One region of the Streptomyces sp. NPDC001985 genome, then DNA from elsewhere that is predicted to be linked to it. Evidence: riboswitches for the same ligand, from Rfam matches in the RefSeq annotation. Region 1 holds a riboswitch; the other holds the start of a gene.
What was found. A riboswitch is a leader RNA that binds a small molecule or an ion and turns the genes downstream of it on or off. The one in region 1 is predicted to bind glycine.
Positions count from the first base shown of each region.

Region 2: linked by a shared signal. The riboswitch ahead of gcvT (glycine cleavage system aminomethyltransferase GcvT) and the one ahead of gcvP (aminomethyl-transferring glycine dehydrogenase) in region 1 are both predicted to bind glycine.

Region 1 covers NZ_JBEOYB010000096.1:9,735-14,998, reverse strand. Annotated here, with positions in the region: gene ABT122_RS29985 (MerR family transcriptional regulator) at 1-38, shown strand, start outside; gene ABT122_RS29980 (DNA polymerase IV) at 141-1,745, shown strand; gene ABT122_RS29975 (PRC-barrel domain-containing protein) at 1,655-2,038, opposite strand; glycine riboswitch at 2,153-2,249, shown strand; gene gcvP (aminomethyl-transferring glycine dehydrogenase) at 2,436-5,264, shown strand, end outside.
Region 2 covers NZ_JBEOYB010000019.1:38,281-43,544, forward strand. Annotated here, with positions in the region: gene glyA (serine hydroxymethyltransferase) at 1-512, opposite strand, end outside; gene gcvH (glycine cleavage system protein GcvH) at 537-914, opposite strand; gene gcvT (glycine cleavage system aminomethyltransferase GcvT) at 1,068-2,183, opposite strand; glycine riboswitch at 2,333-2,429, opposite strand; gene ABT122_RS11215 (AAA family ATPase) at 2,647-3,333, shown strand; gene ABT122_RS11220 (enhanced serine sensitivity protein SseB) at 3,608-4,354, shown strand; gene ABT122_RS11225 (enhanced serine sensitivity protein SseB C-terminal domain-containing protein) at 4,432-5,241, shown strand.

The sequences.
Region 1 (5,264 bases):
ACGAGCTGGCCAGGCGCCGGCAGAACCGGGCCGTCTGACCCGTTCGGCGGACCCCGCCCCGCCTTCCTCCCGGCCCGGCCGGAAGGACACGGCGAATGGCCCGGCGGGCATTGTCAGTGGCGTAGGGCAGCATCGGAGATGTGAGATCCGCGCCGACGATTCTGCATCTGGACATGGATGCGTTCTACGCCGCAGCCGAACAGGCGGCGAAGCCGAGTCTGCGCGGAAAGCCCGTGATCGTCGGCGGGCTCGGTCCGCGCGGTGTCGTGGCCACCGCCTCGTACGAGGCGAGACGGTTCGGGGTCCACTCGGCGATGCCCATGGCCCAGGCCCGGCGGCTCGCGCCGAACGCGGCGTATCTGGTGCCGCGCTTCTCCTTCTACCGCGCCATCAGCGAACAGGTCATGGAGCTGCTGCGTTCCCTGTCGCCGCTGGTGGAGCCGCTCAGTCTGGACGAGGCCTTCGTCGATCTGGAGGCGAGCGGCGCGGCCTCGGATCTGCCGTCGGCGCGGGCCGCCGGAGAGCGGCTGCGGGCGGATATACGCACCGTCACCGGGCTCACCGGATCAGTGGGCCTCGCCGGCTCGAAGATGCTGGCGAAGATCGCCTCCGAGCAGGCGAAACCGGATGGTCTGGTGGTGATGGAGCCGGGGACCGAGCGTGAGCTGCTGGGGCCGCTGACCGTGCGGACGCTGCCCGGCGTCGGCCCGGCGACCGGCGAGCATCTGCGGCGCGCGGGCATGACGACCTGCGCCGAGGTCGCCGAGGCGGGCGAGGACGAGCTGGTGCGGCTGCTCGGCAGGGCGCACGGCACCGCGCTGCACCGGATGGCCCTGGGCTTCGACGACCGGCCCGTGGTCGCCGAGCGGGACACCAAATCCGTGTCGGTGGAGGACACCTTCGACGTGGATCTGCACGACCGGGTCCGGATCAGGATCGAGGTCGAGCGGCTCGCGGACCGCTGTGTCCAGCGGCTGCGGGCCTCCGGGCACTCGGGGCGGACGATCGTGCTGAAGGTCCGGCGGTACGACTTCTCGACGCTGACGCGCTCGGAGACGCTCCGGGGGCCGACGGACGATCCCGCGGTCGTCCGGGAGGCGGCGGCGCGCCTCCTGGAGTCCGTGGACACCACGGGCGGTGTCCGGCTGCTGGGCGTCGGGGTGTCCGGGCTCGCCGACTACACCCAGGAGGACCTCTTCGCGCAGGCCGCAGCCGGTGAGCGCCCCGGGGGCGCCGCCCCGGACAGCGCGGCGGCGCCCCCGGGTGGCGCACCGGACGCACCGGACGAGCGGCGGGAACCGGCCGGGCGGGACGGGGACCCGGCGGAGGGGCGGAGCGCGCCCGTGGCGGCGGGGGGCACCGCCGGCCCGTCCGGCGGGCCCGCCGAGCGGCGCTGGTCCGCCGGCAACGACGTGCGTCACGCGGTCCACGGGGCGGGATGGGTGCAGGGCAGCGGTGTCGGACGGGTCACCGTGCGGTTCGAGGACCCGCTCTCCCCGCCGGGGCGCGTGCGGACCTTCCGGGTGGACGACCCCGATCTGGAGCCCTCCGATCCGCTGCCCCTGGTCGCCCCGCCGGAGAACCCGCCCGAGGGGCCGCCGGACGCGCCGCCGGGGAGCCCGGAGAACCCGGCGGGGCCGGCCGGCGCCGCCGGTCAGTCCTCGTCGCCCGCGACCTGTCCGAAGGAGCGGTCGTCGGGGGGCGCGACGGGCACCTCCGGCGACACGGAGAGTTCGAGGCCGTAGTGGTGGTAGAGCTGGAGCTCCTGTTCGGGGGAGAGATGGCGGCCGACACCGAAGTCCGGTGCGTCCTTGATCAGCGAGCGCTCATAGGGAACACGCAGGGTGTCGTCGACGAAGGTGCTCGGCTCCAGCGGGACGAAGGCGTCCCGGCTGAAGAGCCCGGTGCGCACTGCCGCCCATTCGGGTGTACCGGTGGCATCGTCCAGGTACACCTCGTCCACGGTGCCGATCTTGGCCCCGTCGCGGTCGAACGCCTTGCGGCCGATCAGGCTGCGCGGATCGATATCGGTCTGCACGGTCCCTCCATATGGTCGCAACTGCTCTTTGATCCATACAAAAGGGCACTTCGCAGGTGTCGGCCACTTGAGCGATTGTTGAAAGGTCACGCTGGTAGGCTGGCAAGCGGCTGCTGACCCCGCGCGGGAGAGTCCACCGGCAGGACGACGGTGGCGCCGAAGGAGCAAATCCTCCCCGGAATCTCTCAGGCACCTGTACCGCGCGGACGAGGTCACTCTGGAAAGCAGGGCGGGCGTCGGACGGCATCCGCTCTCACCGACGGTGAAAGCCGGGGCGTCGCAGTCGGGCGGCCCGGTGAAGCTCTCAGGTTGAGATGACAGAGGGGGAGGCCCGTCCAGGGCACCCCGCGTGCGGTGGTGCCTCTCGCAGGTCGTGTCAGACCAGGAGGCCTCCTACATGACCGCCAACCGCATTCCGCTCTCCCAGTTGGAGCAGGGCACCCCGTTCGAGCAGCGCCACATCGGCCCCGACGCGGCGGCCCAGGCCAAGATGCTGGCGCAGGTGGGATACGGCTCGCTGGACGAGCTGACCGCCGCGGCGGTCCCCGATGTCATCAAGAGCGCGGAGGCGCTGGCCCTCCCGGACGCCCGCACCGAGGCCGAGGTCCTCGCCGAGCTGCGCGGCCTCGCCGACCGCAACACCGTGCTGGCGCCCATGATCGGCCTCGGTTACCACGGCACCTTCACGCCCCCGGTCATCCTGCGCAACGTCATGGAGAACCCGTCCTGGTACACGGCGTACACGCCCTACCAGCCGGAGATCTCCCAGGGCCGGCTGGAGGCTCTGCTGAACTTCCAGACGATGGTCGCCGAGCTGACCGGGCTGCCCACCTCCGGAGCCTCCCTCCTCGACGAGGGCACCGCCGCCGCCGAGGCGATGTCGCTCGCCCGACGGGTCGGAAAGGTCAAGAACGGGATCTTCCTGGTCGACTCCGACGTACTGCCGCAGACCCTCGCGGTCATCGAGACCCGCGCGGAGCCCACCGGTGTCGAGGTCGTCACCGCCGACCTCAGCGCGGGCATCCCGGCCGAGATCGCCGAGCGCGGTGTCTTCGGCGTCCTGCTCCAGTACCCGGGGGCCTCCGGGGCCGTACGCGACATCAAGCCGGTGATCGAGCAGGCGCGGGCGCTCGGCGCGATCGTCACCGTCGCCGCCGATCTGCTGGCCCTCACCCTCCTCACCCCGCCCGGTGAGCTCGGCGCCGACATCGCCGTCGGCACCACTCAGCGCTTCGGCGTCCCCATGGGCTTCGGCGGCCCGCACGCCGGTTTCATGGCCGTCCGGGAGAAGTTCGCCCGCAGCCTGCCCGGCCGGCTCGTCGGTGTCTCCGTCGACGCCGACGGCAACAAGGCGTACCGGCTCGCACTCCAGACCCGTGAGCAGCACATCCGGCGCGAGAAGGCCACCAGCAACATCTGCACCGCGCAGGTGCTGCTCGCCGTGATGGCGGGGATGTACGCGGTCTACCACGGGCCGGACGGACTGCGCGCCATCGCCCGGCGCACCCACCGCTACGCCACCCTGCTCGCCGCGGGCCTGACCGCCGGCGGTGTGGAGGTCCTCCACGACTCCTACTTCGACACCCTGACCGCACGGGTGCCGGGCACCGCGGCCGATGTGGTCGCGGCCGCCCGTGAGGGCGGGGTCAATCTGCGCCTGGTCGACGACTCGCACGTCTCCGTCGCCTGCGACGAGACCACCCTGCGCGCCCAGCTCACCGCCGTGTGGGCCGCCTTCGGCGTGACCGGCGACATCGACGCGCTGGACGGGACCACCGAGGACACCCTGCCGGCCGCGCTGCTGCGCACCGACGACTATCTCTCCCACCCGGTCTTCCACCAGCACCGCTCCGAGACGGCGATGCTGCGCTATCTGCGCCGCCTCTCGGACCGGGACTACGCCCTGGACCGCGGCATGATCCCGCTCGGCTCCTGCACCATGAAGCTGAACGCGACCACCGAGATGGAGCCGGTCACCTGGCCCGAGTTCGGGCAGATCCACCCCTTCGTCCCCGTCGACCAGGCGGCCGGCTATCTGACGCTCATCCGGGAGCTGGAGGAGCGGCTCGCCGAGGTCACCGGCTACGACAAGGTCTCCATCCAGCCGAACGCCGGCTCGCAGGGTGAACTCGCCGGTCTTCTCGCGGTCCGCGCCTACCACCGAGCCAACGGCGACGAGCAGCGGACGGTCTGCCTGATCCCGTCGTCCGCGCACGGCACCAACGCCGCCAGCGCCGTGATGGCCGGGATGAAGGTCGTGGTGGTGAAGACCGCCGACGACGGCGAGGTCGACGTCGACGACCTGCGCGCCAGGATCGACCAGTACCGCGACGAGCTGTCCGTGCTGATGATCACCTACCCCTCGACGCACGGTGTCTTCGAGGAGCACGTCGCCGACATCTGCGCCCGGGTCCACGAGGCCGGCGGCCAGGTCTATGTCGACGGAGCCAATCTCAACGCGCTGGTGGGGCTCGCCAAGCCGGGCAAGTTCGGCGGCGACGTCTCGCACCTGAATCTGCACAAGACGTTCTGCATCCCGCACGGCGGCGGTGGCCCCGGTGTCGGGCCGGTCGGCGTCCGGGCGCACCTCGCGCCGTATCTGCCGAACCACCCGCTCCAGCCGACCGCCGGCCCGGAGACGGGCGTCGGGCCGATCTCGGCCGCGCCGTGGGGCTCGGCGGGCATTCTGCCGATCTCCTGGGCCTATGTGCGGCTGATGGGCGGCGAGGGTCTCAAGCGGGCGACCCAGGTCGCCGTGCTGGCCGCCAACTACATCGCCAAGCGGCTGGAGCCGCACTACCCGGTGCTCTACACCGGCCCCGCCGGTCTGGTCGCCCATGAGTGCATCGTGGATCTGCGCCCGCTGACGAAGGCCACCGGAGTCACCGTGGACGACATCGCCAAGCGGCTGGTCGACTACGGCTTCCACGCGCCGACGATGTCCTTCCCGGTGGCCGGCACCCTGATGATCGAGCCCACCGAGAGCGAGAATCTGAGCGAGATCGACCGCTTCTGCGATGCGATGATCGCCATTCGCCGGGAGATCGAGCTGGTCGCGTCGGGCGAGTGGCCCGTCGAGGACAGCCCGCTGCGGAACGCGCCCCACACGGCCGCCGCGCTGGGCGGTGACTGGGACCACCCGTACAGCCGTGACACGGCCGTCTTCCCCGCCGGGGTGAGCGCCGCGGACAAGTACTGGCCGCCGGTGCGCCGGATCGATGGCGCC
Region 2 (5,264 bases), on a different contig from region 1:
ATCAGCTTCGGACGGGACTCCTTGGCGAGCTTCTCGACCTCGGCCATGTCGACCTGGCCGGTGGCCTCGTCCACGTGGTACGCGACGACGTCGTAGAGCTTGCCCGAGAAGTTGATCTTCATGCCATGGGTGAGGTGCCCGCCGTGCGCGAGGTTCAGACCCATGATGGTGTCGCCGGGCTTGAGCAGGGCGAACATCGCCGCCGCGTTCGCCTGGGCACCCGAGTGGGGCTGCACATTGGCGTGCTCGGCGCCGAAGAGCGCCTTCACCCGGTCGATCGCGATCTGCTCGACCACGTCGACGTGCTCACAGCCGCCGTAGTAGCGGCGCCCGGGGTAGCCCTCGGCGTACTTGTTGGTGAGGACCGAGCCCTGGGCCTCCATGACCGCGACCGGAGCGAAGTTCTCCGAGGCGATCATTTCCAGGGTGGACTGCTGACGGTGGAGCTCGGCGTCGACGGCGGCGGCGACATCGGGGTCCAGCTCATGGAGAGGGGTGTTGAGAAGCGACATCTCGGGTCCCTGTCGTGGTCGTGGTCAGTTGCTGGAGAAGGCGGTGTACTCGTCGGCGGAGAGCAGATCCTTCGGCTCCTCGCTCACGCGCACCTTGAACAGCCAGCCGCCCTCGAAGGGGGCACTGTTCACCAGCGAGGGGTCGTCCACCACGTTCTGGTTCGCCTCGGTGATCTCACCGGACACGGGCGAGTACAGATCGCTGACGGACTTGGTCGACTCCAGCTCACCGCAGGTCTCGCCCGCGGTCACGGTGTCGCCCACCTCGGGGAGCTGGGCGAAGACGACATCTCCGAGCGCGCCTGCCGCGAACTCGGTGATCCCGACCGTCGACACGCCGTCCTCGGCGTCCGACAGCCACTCGTGCTCCTTGCTGTAGCGCAGCTGCTGGGGGTTGCTCATGACCTGAATTCTCCTGTACGCGGGAAGGGGGGATGAACGGACGGGGGGTGATGGGGAGTGCCGCTGGTCACGTCGGGCGCCGCCTCGTGTCACGGTGCGTGACGCCGGGGCCACCGCCGAAGCGCGGGAAAGAGGGGAAGAGCGGGGAAGGCGCTACTTCGCGCGCTTGTAGAAGGGCAGCGCGACGACCTCGTACGGCTCGTGTGTGCCGCGGATGTCGACCCCGACGCCCTCGGTGCCGGGCCCGGCGTGCTCCGCGTCCACATAGGCGATGGCGATCGGCTTCCCCAGCGTCGGGGAGGGCGCGCCGGAGGTGACCTCGCCGATCACCGATCCGCCGGCCACCACTCCGTACCCCGCGCGGGGGACCCGCCGGCCCTGGGCGATCAGCCCGACCAGCTTGCGCGGCGGGCTGGTCGCGGCGCGCTCGGCGGCGGCCGTCAGAGCCTTCCGCCCGATGAAGTCGCCTTCCTTCTCGAACTTCACGACCCGGCCGAGACCCGCGTCGAAGGGGGTGAGCGCGGTGGTCAGCTCATGCCCGTACAGCGGCATGCCCGCCTCCAGGCGCAGGGTGTCGCGGCAGGAGAGTCCGCAGGGGACCAGTCCGGCGGGGGCGCCGGCCTCGGTCAGCGCCTGCCAGAGCCGCTCCGCGTACCGGGGCTCGACGAACAGCTCGAAGCCGTCCTCGCCGGTGTAGCCGGTACGGGCGATCAGCGCGGGAACCCCGGCGACGGTGCCCGGCAGGCCCGCGTAGTACTTCAGTCCGTCCAGATCGGCGTCGGTGACCGACTTCAGGATGCCGGGGGACTCGGGGCCCTGCACCGCGATCAGCGCGTAGGCGTCCCGGTCGTCGCGCACCTCGGCGTCGAAGCCGGCCGAGCGTTCGGTGATCGCGTCCAGGACGGTCTGGGCGTTGCCGGCGTTGGCCACGACCATGTACTCGGTCTCGCCGAGCCGGTAGACGATCAGGTCGTCCAGGATGCCGCCGTCCTCGCGGCAGATCATGGTGTAGCGGGCGCGGCCGGCGCCCACCGAGCCGATGTTCCCCACCAGGGCGTAGTCCAGCAGCGCGGCCGCGCCCGGGCCGGTGACGGTGATCTCGCCCATGTGGGAGAGGTCGAAGAGACCGGCCCGCGTGCGGACCGCCAGGTGCTCGTCGCGCTCACTGCCGTACCGCAGGGGCATGTCCCAGCCCGCGAAGTCGGTCATGGTCGCGCCCAGTGAGCGATGGAGGGCGTCGAGCGCGGTGTGGCGGGGGGCATTACTCATGGATAAAGCTCCCAAGGCATGGCGGACGAGGACAATCCTCCCCATCTGTCATCGGAACCTGAGAGGTTCGTCGCGACCCCGCGTACGGATGGTCGTGACTTGCACCTTGGGTGGAGCCGCACGGCGGCGGCCCGCTTTTCAGATCTGCCTCATCGCACGCGGTACGGGGCCTGAGAGATTCAAGGGAGGAACTTGCTCCTTCGGCGCCCGGCACCGAGGTGACCGGGACTCTCCCGCGCGGATTCAAGCGGCCGGTATGCAGTTTGGGGCCACATCATTGCACGCATCGGGGTCGGATGGGGGGTGGGGCGGGGCTCGTTCCGCGCCGGGCGCGGGGAACGGCGCGAGGGGGAGGCGCGCCACTTCACGGACGCGCCTCAACAGCAAATCAGTTGTGTCCCATTACCATTTCTTTACGCTTCTTGGGCAAGTGTGTGGGTGACCTGACGAGGGGGAGGGTGTGATGACGTTGCAGCACTCCGGTGGTGCCTGCGCCGCGACCGCGGGCGTGCCCGCGCAGCCACAGCCGGTAGCGGCCCGGCGGCTCCGGGGCGGGCTGGGGGCGCCGGTCCCGGTCCTGCGGGATCTGCGGGGGCGCGCCGGGCGCAGCCCTCGGCGGCTGATGTTCGCCGCCGGGGATGTGGTGGTGGTGTCCGGGCTGCCGGGGAGCGGAAAATCCACCCTGATCAGGCGTGCCGCGCGGGGCCGGGGGATCGATTCGCAGGACGCGCGGGACCGGTGGGACGCGCGTGCGCCGGGGTTTCTGCCGTACGCGGTCTACCGCCCGCTCGTCCGTATCGCGCACTACGCCGGGCTGCGGCGGGCGCTGCGCTCCGGGGAGAGTGTGGTGGTGCACGACTGCGGTACGCAGGCGTGGGTGCGGCGCTGGCTGGCCCGGCGGGCCCGGAGCCGGGGGACGGCACTCCATCTGGTGCTGCTGGATGTGCCGCCGCAGGTGGCGCGGCAGGGGCAGCGGGAGCGGGGGCGGGGGGTCTCCGGGTACGCGTTCGCGCGGCACCGCAGGGGGGTGGGGCGTCTGATCGCCGACGCGGAGGCGGGGAGGCTGCCCGCCGGGTGCGCGTCGGCGGTTCTGCTGGACCGCGACGCGACGACGGCCCTGACCCACTTGACCTTCGAGCCCTCACCGTAGCGGCCCGCCCTGTGCCACGGAGTGCCCGAGCGGACTCAGCCGGTCCGGGGTGCCTCCCAGAGGCAGCTCTGGGGAGTTTGAGGACGGACCCTGTGCGACAGGTGGCCGCACGGTGCGGGCCTCCGTCGGGGGCCGGCCCCCGAACTCCCGCTCTCCACCGCCGGAGGGGCTGGATGTCGTGCCCCGGCGGGTTCGAGGGGAGGGCCCGGCGGCATTAGGGTCATGGGGAAAGCCGTGGGGACGACCGGCGCAGCCGGGGGAGAGGGCCAGCGACATGACCATTCCGGATCAGGCACAGCCGCACACCGCCGGCTGGCCGGCCAACGAGCTGGAGGAGGCCCTCACCGCCTCCCTCGACACCCCCTCCGCCACCCCCCGCCTCCTGGAGGTCCTCGGCCGCAGCCCCCTCTGGGTCCCCCTCCCCAACGGCGGCTCCCCGGAGAGCCGCGACCTCGACCTCCCCACCCTGGAGATCGACGGCGCCGCCTATGTCCCCGTCTTCAGCTCCGAGCAGCAGTTCATGAGCTGCGTCGGCCCCCATATGTCCTTCACCGTCGCCCCCGCCCGCGAGTTTGCCCGGGGCCTGCCCCCGCAGCTCGGCATCGCCGTGAACCCGGGCGGCGCGGTCGGCGCCCCGCTGCCCCCGCCCGCCGTCGCCGAGCTGTGCCGGCACCCGGAGGGCCCGCCCGCCGGCGGGCGGGTGCGGCTCTTCGAGCCGGACTGGCAGGAGGAGCCGGTCGACTTCCTGGCGGCGGCGGCCGGCGAGTTCCAGGAGGCGGGGACCGTCCGCACCGCGCGCCGCGCCCTCGCCTCCGTGGAGGCCGGTCCGCCCTCCCTCTTCGTCGGCGTCCAGCTCGACTCCCCGGACGGCACCCCCGCGCTCGACGCCCTCGGCCGGGCGCTCGGCCGGGTCCAGACGCCCTGGCCGGTCAATCTCATCCTTCTCGATGTGGCCCAGGACCCCGTCGCCGACTGGATGCTGGCGCGGATGCGCCCCTTCTATCAGCGCGATCACGCGTAGTCCCGAAGGTCGTCAAGTCGGCGTCAAGGCGGCCGATTAAGCTGGTTCCCATGGAGTCGGAGAGGGGCGGAACCAGGGTGAGCGCGTCAGGCACCGCTGCGGCCGGGCAGGTCGAGCACATGCTGCGCCAGGTGTCGCCCGGGCGCTACGACGCGTACGAGGCACTGCTCAAGGCGCTCGCCGACCCGGCCACCGGCCAGGTCTGGATGCTGCTCTGGCACGGTATGCCCGGTTCTCCTGACGCCCAGTACGGCAATATGGAGATCGACGGCGCCGGGTACGCCCCCTGTGTCACCTCCGCGCAGGAGCTGGCCGTCTCCGGCTGGAACCGGGCCCATGAGAGGGTCTCGGGCGCCGACATCGCCCGCACCCTCTTCCCCGAGCGCTGGGGGATCTGGCTGAATCCGCACGCTCCCGGCGGTGGAGTCGGCATCCCCTGGCCGGATCTGCGCCGGATCGCCACGGGCCTGGAGCGGATGCCCGCCGGTCCGCTGCGGCTCTCCGAGCCGGCCATCGAGATCCCGCACTTCTACGCCCTGCTCTCGCAGAACGCCCACCGCACCCCGGCCGTCAGATCGCTGCGCCGGGCCTGGGTGCAGCCCGCGCTGGGTGCCCCGTATCTCGTCATCGGGCTGGATCTCTACGACACCGGCCGGCCATCGGTGGACGCGGCCCGGGCGATGATGCAGCAGTCGATCGCGGCGGTCCCCGAGGGGCTGCCGGTGTCGACGGTCGCGATGTCGGACGAGTACGACCCGGTGACGATGTGGCTGCGGGCCCACGCCCGTCCGTTCTACGACCGGGAGGCGCACGGCGCCCCCGACCGCCCCGCCGCCGGCTACGGCTACCCGCCGGCCCCGCCCGTTCCGCCGATCCCACCCCGCTGATCCACCGCCCCTCCGGCCCACCG